One region of the Shewanella sp. 5S214 genome, then DNA from elsewhere that is predicted to be linked to it. Evidence: predicted binding sites of a transcription regulator. Region 1 holds the regulator's gene; each other region holds the start of a gene.
The links. Region 1 encodes sigma-54, which starts transcription at its own class of promoters, with help from an activator protein. Its sites were predicted from a motif close to GTTGGCACGNNNNTNGNNT; they were not measured.
Positions count from the first base shown of each region.

Region 2: a site for sigma-54 is predicted at 2,334-2,352, ahead of flgA (flagellar basal body P-ring formation chaperone FlgA). Genes of this name have one in related genera too.
Region 3: a site for sigma-54 is predicted at 4,227-4,245, ahead of ACED29_RS04725 (flagellar assembly protein FlgT). Genes of this name have one in related genera too.

Region 1 covers NZ_JBGOOV010000016.1:48,447-55,116, reverse strand. Annotated here, with positions in the region: gene ACED29_RS12115 (KpsF/GutQ family sugar-phosphate isomerase) at 1-567, shown strand, start outside; gene kdsC (3-deoxy-manno-octulosonate-8-phosphatase KdsC) at 570-1,136, shown strand; gene lptC (LPS export ABC transporter periplasmic protein LptC) at 1,133-1,693, shown strand; gene lptA (lipopolysaccharide transport periplasmic protein LptA) at 1,680-2,261, shown strand; gene lptB (LPS export ABC transporter ATP-binding protein) at 2,258-2,989, shown strand; gene ACED29_RS12090 (RNA polymerase factor sigma-54) at 3,133-4,617, shown strand; gene hpf (ribosome hibernation promoting factor) at 4,642-4,929, shown strand; gene ptsN (PTS IIA-like nitrogen regulatory protein PtsN) at 4,932-5,375, shown strand; gene rapZ (RNase adapter RapZ) at 5,372-6,235, shown strand; gene ACED29_RS12070 (HPr family phosphocarrier protein) at 6,256-6,531, shown strand.
Region 2 covers NZ_JBGOOV010000005.1:73,152-79,821, forward strand. Annotated here, with positions in the region: gene ACED29_RS04740 (chalcone isomerase family protein) at 1-349, shown strand, start outside; gene ACED29_RS04745 (flagella synthesis protein FlgN) at 457-942, opposite strand; gene flgM (flagellar biosynthesis anti-sigma factor FlgM) at 1,042-1,374, opposite strand; gene flgA (flagellar basal body P-ring formation chaperone FlgA) at 1,448-2,155, opposite strand; gene ACED29_RS04760 (chemotaxis protein CheV) at 2,540-3,460, shown strand; gene ACED29_RS04765 (protein-glutamate O-methyltransferase CheR) at 3,526-4,359, shown strand; gene flgB (flagellar basal body rod protein FlgB) at 4,494-4,892, shown strand; gene flgC (flagellar basal body rod protein FlgC) at 4,895-5,311, shown strand; gene flgD (flagellar hook assembly protein FlgD) at 5,335-6,120, shown strand; gene flgE (flagellar hook protein FlgE) at 6,181-6,670, shown strand, end outside.
Region 3 covers NZ_JBGOOV010000005.1:66,413-73,082, forward strand. Annotated here, with positions in the region: gene ACED29_RS04700 (efflux RND transporter periplasmic adaptor subunit) at 1-826, opposite strand, end outside; gene ACED29_RS04705 (TetR/AcrR family transcriptional regulator) at 1,071-1,721, shown strand; gene ACED29_RS04710 (DUF6268 family outer membrane beta-barrel protein) at 1,828-2,772, shown strand; gene ACED29_RS04715 (LPP20 family lipoprotein) at 2,895-3,341, opposite strand; gene ACED29_RS04720 (FlgO family outer membrane protein) at 3,338-4,048, opposite strand; gene ACED29_RS04725 (flagellar assembly protein FlgT) at 4,317-5,525, shown strand; tRNA gene ACED29_RS04730 (tRNA-Arg) at 5,595-5,670, shown strand; gene ACED29_RS04735 (DUF2947 domain-containing protein) at 5,888-6,367, shown strand; gene ACED29_RS04740 (chalcone isomerase family protein) at 6,528-6,670, shown strand, end outside.

The DNA.
Region 1 (6,670 bases):
AAAATCCATTTGTGCATTGAAGTACAAGAAGAAGCATGCCCGTTAGGGTTGGCACCAACCTCGAGTACCACAGCAACTTTAGCAATGGGTGATGCATTAGCCATTGCCTTATTGCAAGCCAAAGGTTTTACTCGAGATGATTTTGCTTTGTCACACCCTGGTGGATCTCTGGGGCGAAAATTATTATTAAAAGTCGATGATGTTATGCATAAAGGCGATGATTTACCCATAGTGCATAATGATATTTGTATTACTGAAACGCTGTATGAAATATCCAAAAAAGGCCTTGGTATGACAGCTGTTGTCGACAGCGAAACAACACTGGTTGGTATTTTTACTGATGGCGATTTGCGCCGAGTTATCGACGCCGAAGTCAACCTTCGCACCACTCCGATAGCTCAGGTAATGACCCAGAACTGTGTCACCTGCCCTAGCGGCATTCTAGCGGCACAAGCACTGCAAATTATGGATGAGAAAAGTATTAACGGACTGATTGTAGTCAATGAAAAACATCAACCGATCGGAGCATTAAACATGCTCGATATGGTTAAAGCGGGAGTCATTTAATCATGTCAGAATCAACCACCAGCCACCAAGGATTTTACGGCCCTATCAGCAATGATATTTGGCAACGCGCTCAAAAAATCAAACTGTTAATCTGTGATGTCGATGGGGTATTTTCAGATGGTCGAATTTATCTCAGCAACGCTGGCGAAGAACTCAAAGCGTTTCATACTCGCGATGGTTATGGTGTTCGATCTATCCTGACAAGCGGAATGCACGTTGCTGTCATTACTGGCCGCAAATCAAAGATTGTCGAAACTCGCATGACCGCATTAGGTATTAAACATATTTATCAAGGTATTGATAACAAGTTTGAGCCATTTGAACAACTCCTATCACTGTATAATGTCAGCGCAGACGAAGTCGCTTATATTGGCGATGATATGGTAGATCTCCCGGTTATGAAAGCAGTTGGTCTTGCCGTGTGTGTCGGTGACGGGCACCCATTTGTTAAGCAACATTGCCATATGACCACCTCTCTTAATGGTGGCCATGGCGCGTTACGAGAACTCACTGATTTACTGCTTTTAAGCCAAGATAAATTTGCCTGTGCTCATGGTATGAGTATATGAATAGAATCACTCTAGGTATTGTGGCTTTTTTTGGACTTGCTTTTTTCCTCTACTGGCAAGCGCAAATAAAACGCAGTGAAATGGATGCTGTGAAAGTTCGAGGTATTGAACGTCCCGACTTTGTAGCAGATAACCTACGCACCACAGAATTTAATAAACTCGGTTTAATTGCTAGTCGAGTCAGTGCCGAACACATGGAGCATTACGCCTCAAGTGACATTACTCACTTTACTAAACCTGTTTACCTCATTTACCCTGAAAACGGCCAAGCGCAATGGCAATTAAGCGCAGATAGAGGCCAATTGAATAAAAATACCAGCCAAGTCATATTAGAAAATAATGTTATTATTGATGCCATTAATATAGAAGAACCCCTGCAGTCACTCAGTACCCAAGCTGTTTCGGTGGATTTAACCACTATGATCGGCACCTCACAAGAGATGGTGTACATCAAAGGTAAAGGGTTTATTATTCAAGGTTTAGGTCTACATGCTGACTTGAATTCGCAAAAATTATCGCTACTCAGCCAGGTAGAAGGAACATATGAGCCACATTAATCGCCTCAACACTCACGCCAATGTTATGTTATTTGGCAGCATATTTTGCCTGCTGAGTTTACCTACCATAGCGAAACAAGGTGATCTTCAACAAGAGTTGAAAATTGCCTCAGTAAGCCAGTCTGCTGACATTAAAAATAATCAAATTGTTTTTAATGGTCCTGTTACCGTTACTCAAGGCACTATTAACATTAATGCTGATGAGTTACGGGCGTTTACTCCCGAAAATAGCACCAGTAAAAAACTCATCGCTATAGGTAACCCTGCAACGTTTTCACAAGAGTTAGACGACGGTCAAATTGGTACCGCCAGTGCCAACGAAATAAGCTATGATCTTGCTACCACTACACTGACATTGACAGGTAATGCCAAACTGGATCAATCTGGTAGCCAAGTAACTGGTAACCGTATTAAGTACAACATTAACGCTCAAGAGCTGATTGCTGAAAGTACTGGTACAGGGAAAGATCGCGTTATTACTATTATTCAACCTGAGAATTTCCAAGACGAGACTGCACCAAAGCAAAAGCTCCCTGAAATTCCTGTTAAAAAGCAGATCAAACCATGACCCAAATAACCCTAACGGCTGAAAATTTAGCTAAAAGCTATAAAACTCGTCAGGTTGTTAAAGATGTGAGTTTAACCGTTAAAACAGGCCAAATTGTCGGTCTTTTAGGCCCCAATGGTGCAGGTAAAACAACCACGTTTTATATGGTTGTCGGCTTAGTGCAAAGCGATAAAGGTCGGATCTTAATTGATGATGACGATTTAACCGCCGACCCAATGCATCTTAGAGCTCGCAAAGGGATTGGTTACTTGCCGCAAGAAGCCAGTATTTTTCGCAAACTGACCGTATACGACAATATTATGGCCGTATTGCAGACTCGTAAAGAACTCACTACCGACCAACGGATTGAGCAAGTAGAGCATTTATTAGAAGAATTCCATATCACCCATATTCGCGACAGCCAAGGCATGTCGTTGTCTGGTGGGGAACGTCGTCGAGTAGAGATAGCGCGCGCGCTGGCCGCTAATCCTAAATTTATTTTGCTCGATGAGCCTTTTGCGGGGGTTGACCCTATTTCTGTCATCGACATAAAAAAAATCATTCAACAGCTTAAAAACCGCGGCTTAGGGGTATTAATTACCGATCATAACGTACGTGAAACCTTAGACGTCTGTGAGCGCGCTTATATTGTCAGCCAGGGCAATTTAATTGCCGAAGGCACACCTGATGAGATATTGAGTAATCAACAAGTTCGGGCTGTGTACTTAGGTGAACAATTCAAGCTATAGTTACTTTACTGGCCTTTTAGTCTATCTAACTCATTTCATTGAACGATATCTAAATAGCGTTAAATGTCATTGATGTATGTGACAATCGATTACAGTTTTCGAGATTGTCATTTTTATGGAAATCATCTAGGGATAAGCGGTAAATGAAAGCGTCACTCCAACTCAAAATGGGTCAACACTTAACCATGACCCCTCAATTGCAGCAAGCGATCCGCTTACTGCAATTATCGTCATTGGAGCTACAGCAAGAAATCCAACAAGCATTGGACTCAAACCCATTGCTTGAAATAGAAGATGAGTTTTCTCAAGCAAAAGACTCAGTAAAAGAAAGTCGCGACCAATCTGACACCGACTTTAGTGACAACAGCGTGGTCAATATAGAAAAAGACACCTCAACAGTCGACACAGCAGAATCCATGACCAAAGAAACCATGGACGATTTAGCTATGGATACCACATGGGATGAAGTGTACACCGCCTCACCAATGTCAGGTTCAGGCAGTGCTAGCATGCGCGATGATGATATGCCATTCCAAGGTGAAACGACTGAAGGCTTATATGAGCATTTAGAGTGGCAAAAAAATCTCACGCCATTTTCTGACACAGATCGAGCAATTGCTACCGCGATCATTGATGCCATTGATGAACGCGGCTATTTAACCCAAAGCACTGAAGATATTCTCGAAGCCATGGGTGATGAAAGTGTTGAACTAGATGAAGTTGAAGCGGTATTAAAACGTATTCAACACTTTGATCCCGTTGGTGTTGCCGCACGAGATTTAAGCGAATGTTTATTCATTCAATTAGCCCAATATGCCGACACAACCCCACATATAGACAATGCCCGTCTGCTCATTAAAGACTATTTAGATTTAATTGCTGGGCGCGATTTTAGATTATTGATGCGCAAAACCAAGCTCAAAGAAAACGAGTTGCGTGACGCAATCACCTTAATCCAGTCACTTAACCCTCGCCCGGGCTTGTTAGTCACCGCTATTGATGACGAATATGTTATTCCTGATGTAACCGTACTAAAGAAGAATGGCCGTTGGGTTGTAGAGTTAAACCCGGACAATATGCCTAAAATTGGCGTTAATCAACAATATGCAGCCATGGCTAGAAGCAGTAAAAACTCTGCCGATAGCCAATTTATTCGCGGTCATTTACAAGAAGCTAAATGGTTCATCAAGAGTATCGAAAGCCGCAATGAGACCTTATTGAAAGTCGCCAATTGTATTGTGCAATTTCAGCAAGGTTTCTTTGAATATGGTGAAGAAGCCATGAAACCTATGGTACTCAATGATATTGCTGAAGCAGTAGAAATGCATGAATCGACTATTTCACGGGTTACCACTCAAAAATATATGCACACACCACGTGGGCTATTTGAATTAAAGTACTTTTTCTCTAGTCATGTCAGCACCGACGATGGCGGAGAATGCTCATCTACCGCTATTCGTGCTTTTATCAAAAAACTGGTTGCGGCAGAAAACCAGCAAAAGCCATTAAGTGACAGCAAAATGGCCCAACTGCTGGCAGATCAGGGGATCAACGTTGCGCGTCGTACGATTGCAAAATACCGCGAAGCGATGCTCATTCCACCCTCAAACCAACGTAAGAGTTTATAACCTACAAGGCAACGGAGGATTTTTATGCTTATCAATATGACAGGTAGAAATATCGACATTACCGAATCTTTACGTGAATACGTTCAAGGTAAATTTTCAAAGCTTGAACGACACTTCGATCAGATCAATAATGTACACGTTGTGCTCAATGTAGAAAAATTACAACAAAAAGCAGAAGCTAAAATCAACCTTAATGGTGCAGAGATTTTTGCCATGTCAGAAAGCACTGATATGTATGCTGCAATAGACGCCCTGATCGATAAACTCGACCGTCAGGTAATTAAACACAAAGAGAAGTATACAAAACACTAACGATGGAACTTTGTACCATTCTGCAGCCGGAATGCACTACCTGTGCCACACCGGGCAGTAAGAAAAAAGTACTGGAACTCATCAGCAATTTAGTCGCTGCCCAGTACCCACCCCTATCTTCGCAAGAGGTTTTTGAAAGCCTATTAGCGAGAGAGAAAATGGGTAGCACAGGTATAGGAAATGGCATTGCGATACCTCATGGTAGATTAACGACCATAGAGCATCCGATCGCAATATTTATTAAATGTGAAGAAGCCATTGCCTTTGATGCAATCGATAAACAGCCCGTGGATATTTTATTTGCTTTGTTAGTACCTGCAGATCAGTGCCAACAGCATTTAAGCACGCTATCAAGCGTGGCTCAAAAATTAAGCGATAAGCAAATATTGAAACAGCTTCGTAAAACTCACGACTCAACAGAACTTTATCGGGTTATTACTGCATGAAACTTGTCATAGTATCGGGACGTTCAGGCTCAGGAAAATCTGTTGCTCTAAGAGTATTAGAAGATCTAGGGTATTATTGTGTTGATAATTTGCCTTTACCACTGATTGGCATATTACTGGCTCAGCTCAAAGGTAATAACGATCTAGTGGCAATTAGTGTTGATGTACGCAACATTGCCGAGCAAGGTAAAGTCCTTCAAGATCAACTTGCCTTACTTGAACATGACACTGAAATTATTAGCTTCTTTTTGAATTCTAATGATAAAGTGCTACTCAAACGCTATAGCGAAACGCGTCGATTACACCCGTTATCTAAAAATCATATTTCACTGCAAGAAGCGATCATATTAGAAGGCCGTTTACTTGAGCCTATCGCAAAAATTGTTGATCATTATATTGACACCTCTGCCCTGAATATTTACGAATTAAGCGACCAAGTCAGGCAAATATTGTTAGGTAGTGTCGATAAAGAGTTAGTGATTAACTTTGAGTCTTTTGGCTTTAAACACGGTATGCCAACAGAAGCTGACTTTATGTTTGATGTGCGCTTTTTACCTAATCCACACTGGGAAATAGCACTACGACCACTCACAGGTTTAGACGAACCGGTACAAGAGTTTTTAGGTCGGCAACCTCTAGTGAATAAGTTTATCTGGCAAATTGAAAACTTATTTGAAACCTGGATGCCGCATTTAGAACGTAATAACCGCAGCTATCTGACTATCGCCATTGGTTGCACCGGTGGCCAGCATCGCTCGGTATATATAGCCGATCAATTAGCAAAAAGGTTTAGACATGGCAGTAAACATACAGTTAATGCTCGCCACAGAGAATTAAATTTAACTGATACTGACAGCTAACTGAGCATAGGATCGCGCTAATGATCAAACTTGAACGCCAAGTAACCATTTCAAATAAATTGGGGTTACATGCTCGAGCTGCAACAAAACTTGCTGTTTTAGCGGGTGATTTTGATGCCAGTATCACGTTAACTCAAGGCGATAAAAACGCCAGTGCAGCAAGTGTACTTGGGTTATTAATGCTTGAAAGTGGCATAGGTAAAATGATCACAGTAACAGCCCAAGGCCCAGATGCTGAAGTGGCATTAAATGCCGTATGTGATCTCATTAATGCTAAATTTGATGAGTCTTGCTAAATTATTTAGTGATACTTTCACTAATTACTGATCGTTAAGCCATCATCACTTATTTATTTCCATCTTTAAATGAAGTCGTCATACTAACCAAACTGCCACGATATTGCTGTTCGAAGGTTAACGATCAGTTCCTCGATAA
Region 2 (6,670 bases), on a different contig from region 1:
TGTGCTGGCGCAGCCGATTGCGGTTATACAGTTATCCATTACCTCTGGAATGATTACCTCAGATAAAATGCGTGATGCAATTATTGACGGTTTTGATGCTGCTACCGACGGTGACACTCATTCTATCGCCAAAGATATTGAACATTTTACCCAGTTGTTTGCTGACGAGATTGTTGAAGGTGATCGATTCACTTTTGTGACTCAAAAAGGCAAGGGCGTCAGCAGCATTAAAAATGGCAAGGCTCAGGGGGATATTGCTGGTGAAGCATTTCGTCAGGCATTACTTAAGATTTGGTTAGGTGAACATCCTGCGCAACAAAGTTTACGTGAGGCCATGCTCGCTCAATAAATCTCCTGCTAGGAAGAAACGATAACAAGTGAACACTGCGCTCACGGTGGCACTTGGCTTGTTATCGCATGTCATCGCTCGTATGGCTTGCTACCAAGATTTTAACGCTAGGCTGAAAAGTCATTCCCTAGCGTTGAAATGGTCGACGTTTTGCCTTTGTCATTGTAGGTCAAGCTTGAAGCGTTGCGGCTAGCTTGTAATGCTTGTGCGAATCTATTGAGGCTGGCGATATTGAGCTCAATTAAACTGGCATTTTGGCTATTGATGTCTTTGCACTCAGCGAGTATCGATTTTGCTTGAGCAACTTTTTGTGCCAGTTCAACATCTGTGTTGATCAGCGTGTGGTGTGGATGATTAGCCAGTTTTTCGTCAGTGGTTTTCATATTGAATAAACACTGGGTTTTATCTTTGGAAAGTGCCAATAATTGATCGGCGTCTTGCTTTTCTAACGCAGCTTTCTCTGCTGAAATCAGCTGTTTTAGTTGAACTAACGTCTGATTTTGCGTATCAAGCAAAGTATGCAGTTCTGTAAGTAATTGCTTGTTTTGCGGATCGTTGGATTGTCCTGAGGATTGTACGTTTACTTGTGTCATAAGTTACTCTTGTTTTTTTAACTAACACTTCTCTATGATGCAAATGCGCACCTATTATTCTAGTGTTGTTAAAGCAAATTAAAGAGTAACGTTTAACGGTTACTCTTTGTCAAATGATAGACTGCCTAGCTCTGCTTCAAAACTAGCAATATTAGCCGCAAGTTTTTCTGGGTCGACTTTATATCGTCCTTCAGAGATTGCGAGTTTAATTTCAGCGACCTTTTTTTGGTCTACTTCAGGCAATGATGCCATTTTAGTTTGCGCGCCCTGAAGCTGTTGAGCTTGAGAGGTAATGCTAACCGAATCAGTTTTAACTGGAGTCGCTGTTTTTTGCGCCACAGCTGCAGTATCAGATTTGGTATTAGACTGCGTTTCACGTGCAGTGCGCAGTTGTGTATTAGTAGCAGTGTTATGCTTAATGTCAATTGCCATGGGAGGCTCCAGCGTAATTATCAGGTTTTCCAAACAGGCTATCGGCAGTCCAGGAAAAAACTTTAACTCTATTTTACATTCTTACTTCAACTTCGCCAATGCCAATTACAACAGCATCAAATTGTTTGCTCGTATTACTATTTTTTACTCTGATAACGTCATTGAGATTACCGTCCCGTAAAGCTTCACCAAGGGTTTTAATTTCAATATTAGCTGTTTTAGCATAAATAGAAATCGTGTCTCCTTTGCAAACAAAACACAGGTTATTACTTAAGACTGGTGAGTCTTTCGCAACCCGACGTTTTACTCTTGAACCAATTAATGAGTTGATATCTGAAAAAAATTGGCCTTTTAGACTATATTGATCAATATACATAATGTGTAAATGTTGTTGGTCAATAATTTGGTCTGGTGACAGTATCTGGTTTGCCGCGACAACGGGGTATTGAATTTCAACTCGAACTGAGAGATACATTTGCCATGGGTAGTCATAGTCTGGACTATCACAGCTCAGTTTTACCATATTATTGCGACTAATCGCTCGTTCACTGGCAAGCTCAGCCGTTATCGGTGGATAGCACCGCGGAGGATTGACACGACCTTCAAGGTTTTGTGGGGTAATTTCGACCTTAGCTTTTGAGTCTGCTTCGATTTTTTTTTCTATCGTCTCTTTAGCTAAGTCATAAATGGTCGATAGTGAGGGTGTTATTATCTCTTCGCTGGCAAATGCTGGCAAAAAAAATGTTATTGAACATAATAAACATAAAAAAAATACTTTCATAATGAAGATACTAGCTTGTTTTGCCAGAATACACCTATACTTTTAAAAACGGAAAATATGCGAGCCATCTCTGCATACACAATAAGCTAAAAAATATGCACCGATGACATAATAATTTCATTATGTCGCCGTCAAAAAAGTGTCAGCTCACCGTGTGTGAGTTAATCAATACAAATTAAAGCAAGTTGTATGCCCACTTTTTTAATTTAATGAATAGATAAGTATTCGCTGGGTTGTTGATGGTTTACACTCAAGGTTGGTAGGTCTTTAGCGATAAATGAGCTAGACGTAATCAGCTAACGTATTGTGTTGAACCTGGGTTTACTATAATTTTAATGAACAATTTTTATCCTTTTGGGTGACAGTTAACTACAAGGTCGTGTTATGTCGAGCATTTTAGATTCAGTCAATAAACGTACTCAGCTTGTCGGGCAAAACAGACTCGAGTTACTATTATTTAGGCTTAACGGCCGCCAACGGTTTGGGATTAACGTGTTTAAAGTGAAAGAGGTTTTACAATGCCCACCACTGACAACCTTACCGAAATTAAATCGTTATGTTAAAGGTGTTGCTCATATTCGTGGCGCAACGATTTCTGTTATCGATTTAAGTGCTGCAACGGGTGGTCGTCCACTGACATCAACTGAAAATTGCTTTATTATCATTTCCGAATACAACCGAAGCATTCAAGGCTTTTTAGTGAGTTCTGTTGAACGTATTATCAACATGAATTGGGAGGCAATTATGCCGCCTCCACAAGGTTCTGGTCGTTCTTCATATTTAACCGCAGTGACAGAGATAGAAGGCGAGTTGGTTGAGATTTTGGATGTTGAAAAAATTCTTGATGAAATTTCACCGGTTAAGACTTCGATCAGTCAAGAACTCAACGAAACTTTAACGATTGATAGAGAACAGCATTATCATATTATGGTTATTGATGATTCTGCAGTGGCACGTAAACAGATTATTCGTTCGTTAGAGTCTTTAAATCTGCAAATCGATACTGCCAAAGATGGTAGAGAAGCGTTAGAGATGTTGAAAAATATTGCCAAAGAAATGGATGATGTATCAGTGGAAATTCCGTTGATTATTTCTGATATTGAAATGCCTGAAATGGATGGCTACACTCTAACAGCAGAAATTCGTGATAATCCAAAGTTAAAGAATATAAAAGTCGTACTGCACACATCGTTAAGTGGTGTGTTTAACCAAGCGATGGTACAAAAAGTTGGGGCTAACGATTTTATTGCTAAGTTTAACCCCGATGAATTAGCCGCAGCGGTTAACAAACATTTGAGTTTATAATTGTTTAGAATTGAATAATATTGAACGTTCGGTCGGCTCATCGGCAAACATATTAGGAAGATAATGTGACAGATAAATCACTTGCTGAAGCAGAGTACAATCAATTTAGGCTGTTTTTAGAGCAGCATAGCGGTATTGTGTTAGGTGAGAACAAACAGTATTTAGTTCGTAGCCGCTTAGCGCCTCTGATGGGAAAGCATAATTTGCCTTCTCTATCTGAGGTGGTTAAAAAGTCGATGAAACCGATAGAGCGTCAATTACGCGCTGAAGTGATAGATGCGATGACTACTAACGAAACCTTATGGTTTCGAGACCGTTATCCATTTGAGTTACTTAGTAATTCTTTGTTGCCTGAATACAGCAAGTTGGGCCGACCATTAAAAATATGGTCTGCTGCTTGCTCATCTGGGCAAGAACCTTACTCTTTAGCGATGACAGTGTTGGAATATCAACAGCGTAAACCCGGTGCTTTGCCTGGGAGCGTGACAATTCAGGCAACAGATTTATCACCTTCTATGTTAGAGCGTTGTAAGAATGCTGAATATGATGGTTTAGCTCTGGCTCGTGGTTTGTCTGAAGAGCGTAAACGTCAGTTTTTTGATGCTTTACCGTCTGGCAATATGAAAGTGAAAGATAACGTAAAACGTTTAGTGAACTTCAGAGCACACAATCTACTTGAAAGTTATAGCTTATTAGGCAAGTTCGATATCATTTTTTGCCGTAATGTATTGATTTATTTTGCGCCAGAGGCAAAGGCTACCATTTTGCGGCAATTTGCTGCCGCACTTAATCCTAAAGGTATCTTATTCTTAGGTGCGTCAGAATCTCTTGCGGGGTTAACCGAAGAGTTTAATATGGTTCGCTGTAATCCCGGTATCTATTACCAGAAAAAAACCTAGCTAAAACAGTTGATTAGATTCACCTCGTGCCGACGGTCGTCGGCATGTTAGTTTTTTTATTTTATTCTCCCATTATAAAATTGTTGGCATAACCTTTGCTTTATATCTATCAGTTAGCTGATGGAGGCAATTTTATGGCGATTAATTTCGATAATGCATTAGGTGTTCACCAATATTCTTTGGGCGTACGAGCTCAAAGAGCTGAAGTGATTTCAAGTAACATCGCCAATGCCAACACTCCTCATTATAAAGCTCGAGATGTTAATTTTGCTTCTGCTATGCAAGCAGCAAGCTCACATCAGAAGGGTTTGAGCATGAGTCAAACCACAGAAAAACATTTCGATTTAACAGCGTTAAGTCAACAACATGTCCAATATCGTGTTCCAAATCAAGCCGATACAGGTGACGGTAATACTGTTGATACGCAGAAAGAACAATCAGCATTTATGCAAAATGCGCTCGAATATCAAATGTCATTAGGCTTCCTTGAAGGTAAGTTTAATGGCATGCGTAAAGCTTTGCGAGGTGATTAATCATGAGTTTATTTAATGTTTTCAATGTGTCTGGATCAGGTATGTCTGCGCAGTCAGTGCGTTTGAATACCACTGCCAGTAATATTGCCAATGCGGATTCTGTATCAAGCAGTGTTGATAAAACTTATCGAGCACGTCATCCCATTTTTGAGGCTGAAATGCTTAAAGCTAATAGCCAGCAAAATAGTTCGCCGGGTGTTAATGTCAAAGGCATTGTTGAAAGTGATAAACCATTAATAAAAGAATACTCGCCAGATCATCCGATGGCTGATGGTGATGGTTTTATTTATAAACCGAATGTCAATGTGATGGAAGAAATGGCCGATATGATTTCTGCATCACGCTCTTATCAAATGAACGTTCAGGTGGCTGATGCAACTAAGTCTATGTTGCAACAGACGTTAAGGATGGGTAAATAGTATGATTATTCAAGGAGGTAACAATGAGCCTCGTTAATTCTTACAGTCAGTCTTTACCGCAACAATCCAGTAGCACATCAAATACAAGTGCTACCACGAAAAGTTCTGTACAGACAAATACAACCAGCACTACTACGGGGAACCCTTTCCTTGACGGAATTCGTTTACCCGAAGAAAGTGCTATCCCTGAATCAAAAGATCAGATGTTAAAGCAAGAAGATTTTTTTGCTTTACTCAGTCAACAGTTGTCTATGCAAGATCCTTTTAAACCGGTTGATAATGATCAAATGATTGCCCAAATGGCATCGTTTTCGACGGTTGACGGTATTTCAAATCTGAATGATGAGATCCTTAACCTCAATACGGTAATGAGTTCTAGCCAAGCGTTACAAGCATCAGGCTTGGTGGGTCGAAAAGTGCTTATCCCTTCTGATACCGGGGCGATTTCTTCTGAAAGCCCTGAGATTAAAGGTGTGATCAGTACGCCATCTGCAATTGAAACGATTACGGTGAAAATTGAAGATGAGTCGGGTCAGGTGATTAAGAGCTTTGATGTCGATGGCAGTAAAGGCGGCAATGTTGATGTGACATGGGATGGCTTAGGTAAGGATGGCCAACCCGTCAAAGCGGGTAATTATTCGATTAAGGCCAGTGGTAAAGTGGATGGCACCGCACAAGATTTAGCGGTATCAACTTATGCACACGTGACAAGTGTGTCATTGGGCACTGCCGCGACAGGGGCTATTTTGAATTTGCGTGGAGTAGGCGGAATTAAGTTATCTGACGTACTCGCAGTATCTGAAACATAGTAAGGCCTGTATTGAATTATTGGCTTTATTGATAAATGAATTAATTGTGAGAGGTGAACTATGTCATTTAACATTGCACTGAGTGGTATTGCTGCCGCGCAAAAAGACTTAAATACAACCGCGAATAATATCGCAAACGTGAATACTATTGGTTTCAAAGAATCACGAGCCGAGTTTGCTGATGTGTACGCAAATTCTATTTTTTCGAACAGTAAAACCGCTGTCGGTGGTGGAGCAACCACCACTCAAGTGGCACAGCAATTTCATCAAGGTAGCTTGCAATTTACCAGTAACTCACTGGATATGGCTATCAGTGGCGGTGGTTTCTTCGTTACGTCGTCTGAGTTAGGGTCGCAAGATCAGTCATATACACGTGCAGGGGCATTTAAAGTTGACTCGGCCAACTATATGGTCGATTCAGCGGGTAACTTTTTACAAGGTTTCCCTGTTGATGAAGATGGTAACTCGACTTCTGTGAGTTTAACCACAACCCAACCGATTAAGATCCCTGACACTGCAGGTAGCCCAGTGCAAACCGGAAATGTTGGTT
Region 3 (6,670 bases), on a different contig from region 1:
CGCCATTGATTACTCTGGCTGAGTCGGGCAAATGAATACGCAACTGCACCGTGCGACTAATGGTATTGACCTCGGCACTAATACCGGCAATTTTAGCGGTAAAGGTTTGTTTACCTACACGGACATCTACCATCTGCTCGGCGGCTAACTGCTGTGCAATATCAATTGGTACCCCAATATAAGCTAAAGGCTCACTGTTACCCACTAAGGTAAAAACCGGACTGCCTAGCGCAATCACTTCGCCGACATTATGAAACCGCTGACTGATAGTGCCATTGAATGGAGCTAACAATGTCGATTTTTCAATTTTTAAATGGGTGGCACTTAAGCTGGCTTCTATGCGCTTTTGATTCGCTTGTAAGCTAATGACTTGTTGCTGGGTTTCATCAAGCTGCTGTTCAGACACATAATTTTGTTGTTTTAGTTTTTGAGTGCGAACTAAGGTGCTTTTGGCTAAATCGATGTCCGCTTGGGTTTGTAATAAACTGGCTTGCAGTTGCTGTTGTTCGGCCGTTAATAACTCGATATCAAGTAGGGCTAATGTTTGACCTTTAGTCACAGTATCGCCACTGTCGACTGAGATATTGTTGAGCTTACCCGCAAGCTCAAAGCCAATACCTGTGGTATTGGCTGAGCGAATTGTCCCTGTATAGGTTTGCATATGCTGGTAATGGTCATTTAACACTAAGCTTTGTGATAACACCGCTTGATAGTCAATTGTATGCGAGTGTTCTTTTACCTCAGAGCCACAACCGCTTAAAACGATTAAGCTTAAACTTAGCGCCCAGTATCGAATGATGGCAGTGAATGTCTTTGACGCGTTCATAAGTTTATTCCTTGCAAAGCAATTAATAGTGTCAATGTTGATTTATTTTTCGCCGTTGGCATGAAAGGCAATAAGCTCATAGGTTTTCAGCACAACGTAAAATGTAACTTTAATGTTAACTAGACTCGATAGTCTAATTTTATAAAACTAGACTGTCCAGTCTATTTTTGGTTACTATTAGGCTAAATGCTGATCAGCAATGCAGAGGCTTGATTTGCTTAATGAGCTAATTTATGGAACCAATATGACAAAACAACACACAGCCCTTAATCCCAGCGGGCAGATCCACATCAGCCGCAGTGAACAAAAGCGTGCTCAGGTGCTCGAGTCTGCGATTGATCTTTTTTGTCATCATGGTTTCCCTAATACCAGTATGGATGAAGTGGCCAAGCATGCCGGTGTATCAAAACAAACTGTTTACTCCCATTTTGGTTCTAAAGACGATTTATTTGTGTCTGCGATTGAATCGAAATGTGTTGTGCATCAACTCACTGACGATGCCTTAATTGATGCCAGCCAACCACAACAGGTTATTTTGTTATTTGCACAGCAGTTTGGCGAAATGATTGTTAGCAAAGAAGCCATGACAGTGTTTAAAACCTGTGTTGCTCAAGCCGATACTCACCCAGAAGTGTCTAGATTGTTTTATAATGCAGGCCCTAAGCATGTACTAGGATTGGTTCGAAACTACCTAACAAAAGTCAATGAACACAACGAATACTTTTTTGAAAACCCTCATGAAAGTGCGGTTAGATTGTGTTTAATGTTGTTTGGTGAGCTAAAATTACGCCTAGAGTTAGGCTTAGAAATAGAAGATTTAATCGTCACCAGACAACAATACCTGCAAGATACCGCCGACATGTTTTTACGAGCACATAAAGTGGGCGTAAAATAAACTCAACCTCAAGTTGAACTTAATTGGCCATATAGCAGTATTACTTGAGCAATTAAGCCAAAGTAATATTCAGTTTATTTCATTATTTGAAGGGAAGCAGATTAGTATGACGCTTTACAACACTAAGGTAATTTCTTCTCCGGCACAGAATAAGTCACTGAATTTATCTGTACGGTCATTATTGTGCGTATCGGGTCTGCTGTTAAGTCAGCATGCTTTAGCGGCACCAGAACGTTCACCGTTTTCACTCACTGTTGCTCGTACATCAACGGGCACCGCTAATGTAGGCGCAGAGAGTGCTAACCCTAATCAGTTACAACGAGATACATGGAAAACCAGTTTTTCGGCAAACATGCCACTTAATCGTCAGTGGTCTATAGGGGCAAACTTAGGCTACGATAATCTCGATTATGACTGGGATATTAACCAAAACAGCCTGTTACACAGCAATACTCAACCTTGGTCAACCATCCATCAGTACAGTGCTGGTTTATCACTATCGTATCGCTTAGATAATCATTGGATGTTTCTCATCGCACCCAAATTACAGTATGCCTATGCTGATACGGCATCATCTTCAAATGCACAAAGTTATGGTGTCGTCGCCTCGGGGATGTACCGCTTTGATTCGGGTAATATGCTTGGTTTCGGTGTGGCATATTTAAATGATATTTCAGAAGTGCGCACCTTGCCTTATTTAGCCGTGCGTTGGCAGATAAGCGACAAGTGGGTACTTGCTAACCCGTTCCAAGCTGGTTTTAGTGGCCCTGCAGGATTAGAGTTAAGTTATCAATATAATCGTGACTGGGATTTTGGCGTGGGCAGCTCAATGCGAACAGAGCGTTTTTTAATTGCTGACGATGACAAAACCATTGAAGTTGAAGAATGGGTAGGCTTTGCTCGCGCAGGTTGGCAAGCAACGACTAACGTTAGCCTTAACGCTTATGCTGGTTACTATTTTGGCGGTGAAATGCAGTTAAGTTATCCCGATGTCACTGAAGACATGGAAAACCAAGCCGCATTCGGTTTAGTGTTTAAACTGAACTTTTAACGATTAGTGGTAAACCATACAATAAAAAATGCCGCTGATATCAGCGGCATTGTTGTAAAAGTTAATCTAGCAACTGAGCATTTATCTAATAAAATCGTCTGAACTGCTAATGTGAATCGGCCCTAGAAGTAAGTCACTTCTTTTACCCGCTTAGGGCGATTTTGTTGTTCGTATAACTGCCATACTTGTTTAAAATCAAGTGCTAACTCAGTGACATAAAACTCACCTGCTGGGTAGGTTTTTACCACTTTAGCCCCGCGAATAATGCCACTCACGCTAGACTTAACGTTGTCGTCAGTTAATAACCACTCACTCACGTCGCTGTTTGCGGTAATCTTTTGGCCATACACTTGCTCTGCTAACTCACGATATGCAGCAATTTTTGATGCTTGCATTGCCATTAAAATACGATGCGATGGTTCTTTGCTTGGCTGAGTCGCTAAGGGTGCATAACCAATTGCGGTTAGGGTAGGGAACGAGGCTGGAGCTTCGGTTTCCCACTGGACATATTTATCCTTGCTTACACAGCCAGTTAACAGTACCAGCACAATTAACATTAACGACTTCATAGCTTATCTCCTAATACGGTATAACGACTGTCGCCCTTATTTTCGTGGCGATACAGTAAACCATTACGCGATTCAATCATTTCAGACGGTTGTAAATAACCCGATAAGCTCGACGCCGCCACAAATGATTGCACCGCAGAAACCACTCTATTATTGGTCACATTCACTATTCGGCCGTTAAAGACTATTCCTTCAGGTGTTAAGGTCATGGTTGATACCAAAACGTGCGCTACCGGTAAATCGGAACGCAACAGCTCCCAGTTTCGGCTCAACATAAATTCACCTTGCTCTGTTGCGCGTAAATTGGTTGCGACGTTTAAATCAACCAAATTAAACTCATGGGCATGGAATGCAGCAAGCAATCCTTGCTGTAATTGAAGGCCTAACTCATTGGATGTATTTAAATTGCTGGCCATTACCGGCGTAGAAATGAGCAGTGGTTCATCAGGGCGAAGGGCATCATTTTGCAATACTAATTCGTTGACTAACTTTTCTGCCCACACATTGACCTGGCCCTTAGGCGATATTCCAACAGCTTGTATATCATAAGCTAGCTTGTGCTGATAAACCTGATCTTCATCGACCACTTTGACAAATTTACCGTTATTACTAAAGGCAAGATTATTGGCAGCATTAGGCGTTTGGGTGCATGCAGCTAACGTCAATGACGCCAGTATGACCGTGGGGACAACAAGCCTATTAATCATAATAATTCCTCTTACAAAAATGCCGCAAGTCTTGGTATAAATGAGTCATTTTATCGCCTTATTTATCGGTAACTAAGGTCAATTTTTTACTCTTTAATATTCGTTCCTTTATATCGGCAAATGCGTTAGAAGCTTTACTATAATTACCCTACATCTAAAAAAAACTATTAAAGCGGTTATAGGCACAATTTTTGCTTTGTAAAATATAGAGTAAGCTTAATTCATTTTATTAGGCCAAATAGACGTTTTTTTGACATTAGGACATCGTATGCTGATCCGACACAGCCCTACTAACCGAGCTAATCCCTTTAGTCATCTTGCTGTCATAGCCATATTATGTGCAAGTGGCTTGCTAGTGACAATGTCTGCATTTGCTGAACAAATTGAAGTGACTGGCAAAGCCAAAATTGTTAATGGCGATATTGATAAAGCTCGCGAAGACGCTATCAGCCAAGCATTAAATTATGCCAGTTTAAAAGCGGGAGTTAACTTTTCTAGCGAACAACAAATTAATCAAGGACGGCTTACTCAAGATACTTTTCAAATGCAGCGTATGGGCTCGGCCAATAATGTTGAATTAATGAGTGAAATGATCAGCGAGCATACTATTACTGTCATTTTACAGCTTGAGCTTAGCGAACAAGAGTCCGATGCCCAATGTAAAAGCCAATCACTCAAAGCTGCGATTATGCTGCCTCAAGCTTATTTACAAGAACGCGAACAATTACGCTATGGTCAATTAGCCCACTTTGAAGAGCGCATTACCGAACAATTAGGCAAAGCGATTAACGCGCAATCGCGATACAGTTTTGCCAGGCTACATGCAGATGAGAAAATTGATAATACCAATCAATTGGTCAATTTTAGAGGTAACCGCATACCCAGTTGGTTAGGTGAACTTACCGACAGCCAATATTTGCTGCAGCCCGAAATTATTGATATTTCAACTGAACCAGTACAAAGCAGTTATTTGGGCTTTGTAGAAGATGATCCACTGAGGCAATTTATCCTTAAATTAACTCTTTATCATGGCATTAGCGGTGAAGTTGTCTGGTCGGAATCATTCGCGACATCAGCGCCTTGGGAATTTGAACGACAAGAAATAGTGTCACCAGCGAATCAACGCTTTTGGCGATCATCTTATGGCCAGGCGATCAGTGATATTTTACAACAAAGCGTTATGTCGTTAGATAAGCAACTCAATTGCCGACCATTACTAGGCCAAATTGTGGCAAGAGATGGTGATCGCATTATCATCAATTTAGGCCGTAAAAATGGCGTTAAAATGGGTGATAAGTTCCAAATCGTCCTACAGAAAAACATCCCCGACAGATTCAACTCTATGCGCGCTATCGCGACTAAAAGTCGGGCGAATGTGGTTATCGAACAAGTGACCGAAGACAGTTCAACGGCAATCTTTGACGGTATCGACAGTGCTTATAATATTCAAGTGAATGACATTGCGATTAAGAACTAGTTGGTTGTTAATTAAGCAATTAAATTTAAAAGGTTTAATTCGATTATAAACTCAGTATAATCACTGGGTCTCTCTATAGCTCAACAGGATAGAGCAGCCGCCTCCTAAGCGGCCGATCGGGGTTCGAGTCCCTGTGGGGAGACCATATAAACTACTCCTATGCTCATTCTCTGTCTTTTCTCATCATCTGATTTATTTCATTGTCCCTTACCAGAATTAAGATATTTACTCGTATCAATATTTTTAACTACAGCATTAATCTTTTTAACAAATCATCTCATCATTTGTGTTTATCACTATCGCAGTCTGATCGGGTTTAGCGCTATAATTGTGTTTCATTTTCTATTGCTAGGGGCAGTTGTTTGTCACATTCATATATTCCGTTTGATCTTTATAAGCGTAAGTGGATTTTTAACCATAAAGATTTGCCTGTATCAGATGATGATAAGGCCTTGATTAAACCACTGACCGATAAAAGTGCCATGGAAGTGTGGGATAAGTGGATAAGCAATAAGAGCAGTCGGGCGGAATTATTTGAGAAAGGCGATTGGCCAATAAAGCAAGACGCTTGGATGGCAACAGAACATTGGCAATCGGCGTGGGACTCACTGGACAACGCGATGCCTGAAGCTGTTAGTACACATATTCAATGGCCTGATGATGTGGTGGTGTATTTTTGTTATGAAAAGTACCAAATCATTGAAACGCGTTGGGATGTCTTTGTGCGTAATTGGAAGTGCTTCTTGTTTTTTGATGATGGTCCAATTTTAATTTCACCTAAGCACAAGCAAGCGTTGATGTTTAATCAGAATGGCCAATTTAAGTTAGGTGTTCGTGGTTAACCCCTAATGCAACCTCGAAGTGCAATACTCGGCAAATAAGCTATTAACGGTTAATCGCTGAGTTTTAGTATGTGATTTGGTTGCGGCATATATTGCCAGGCATAAAACCACTTTTTATTCTTTCTGTGGTTATTTTTGTGGCGTTTTTTAGAGAGTTTATATGAAGTTATTAGCTTTAATGGGTATGAGTTTAGTGTTGATGCTGCCGTCATTCGCGCACGCTAAAGTGATTGGCGATATTGATGTGGTAGAGCAAATGACGGTTGCTGAACAAGCATTAATACTGAATGGCGCAGGAGTGCG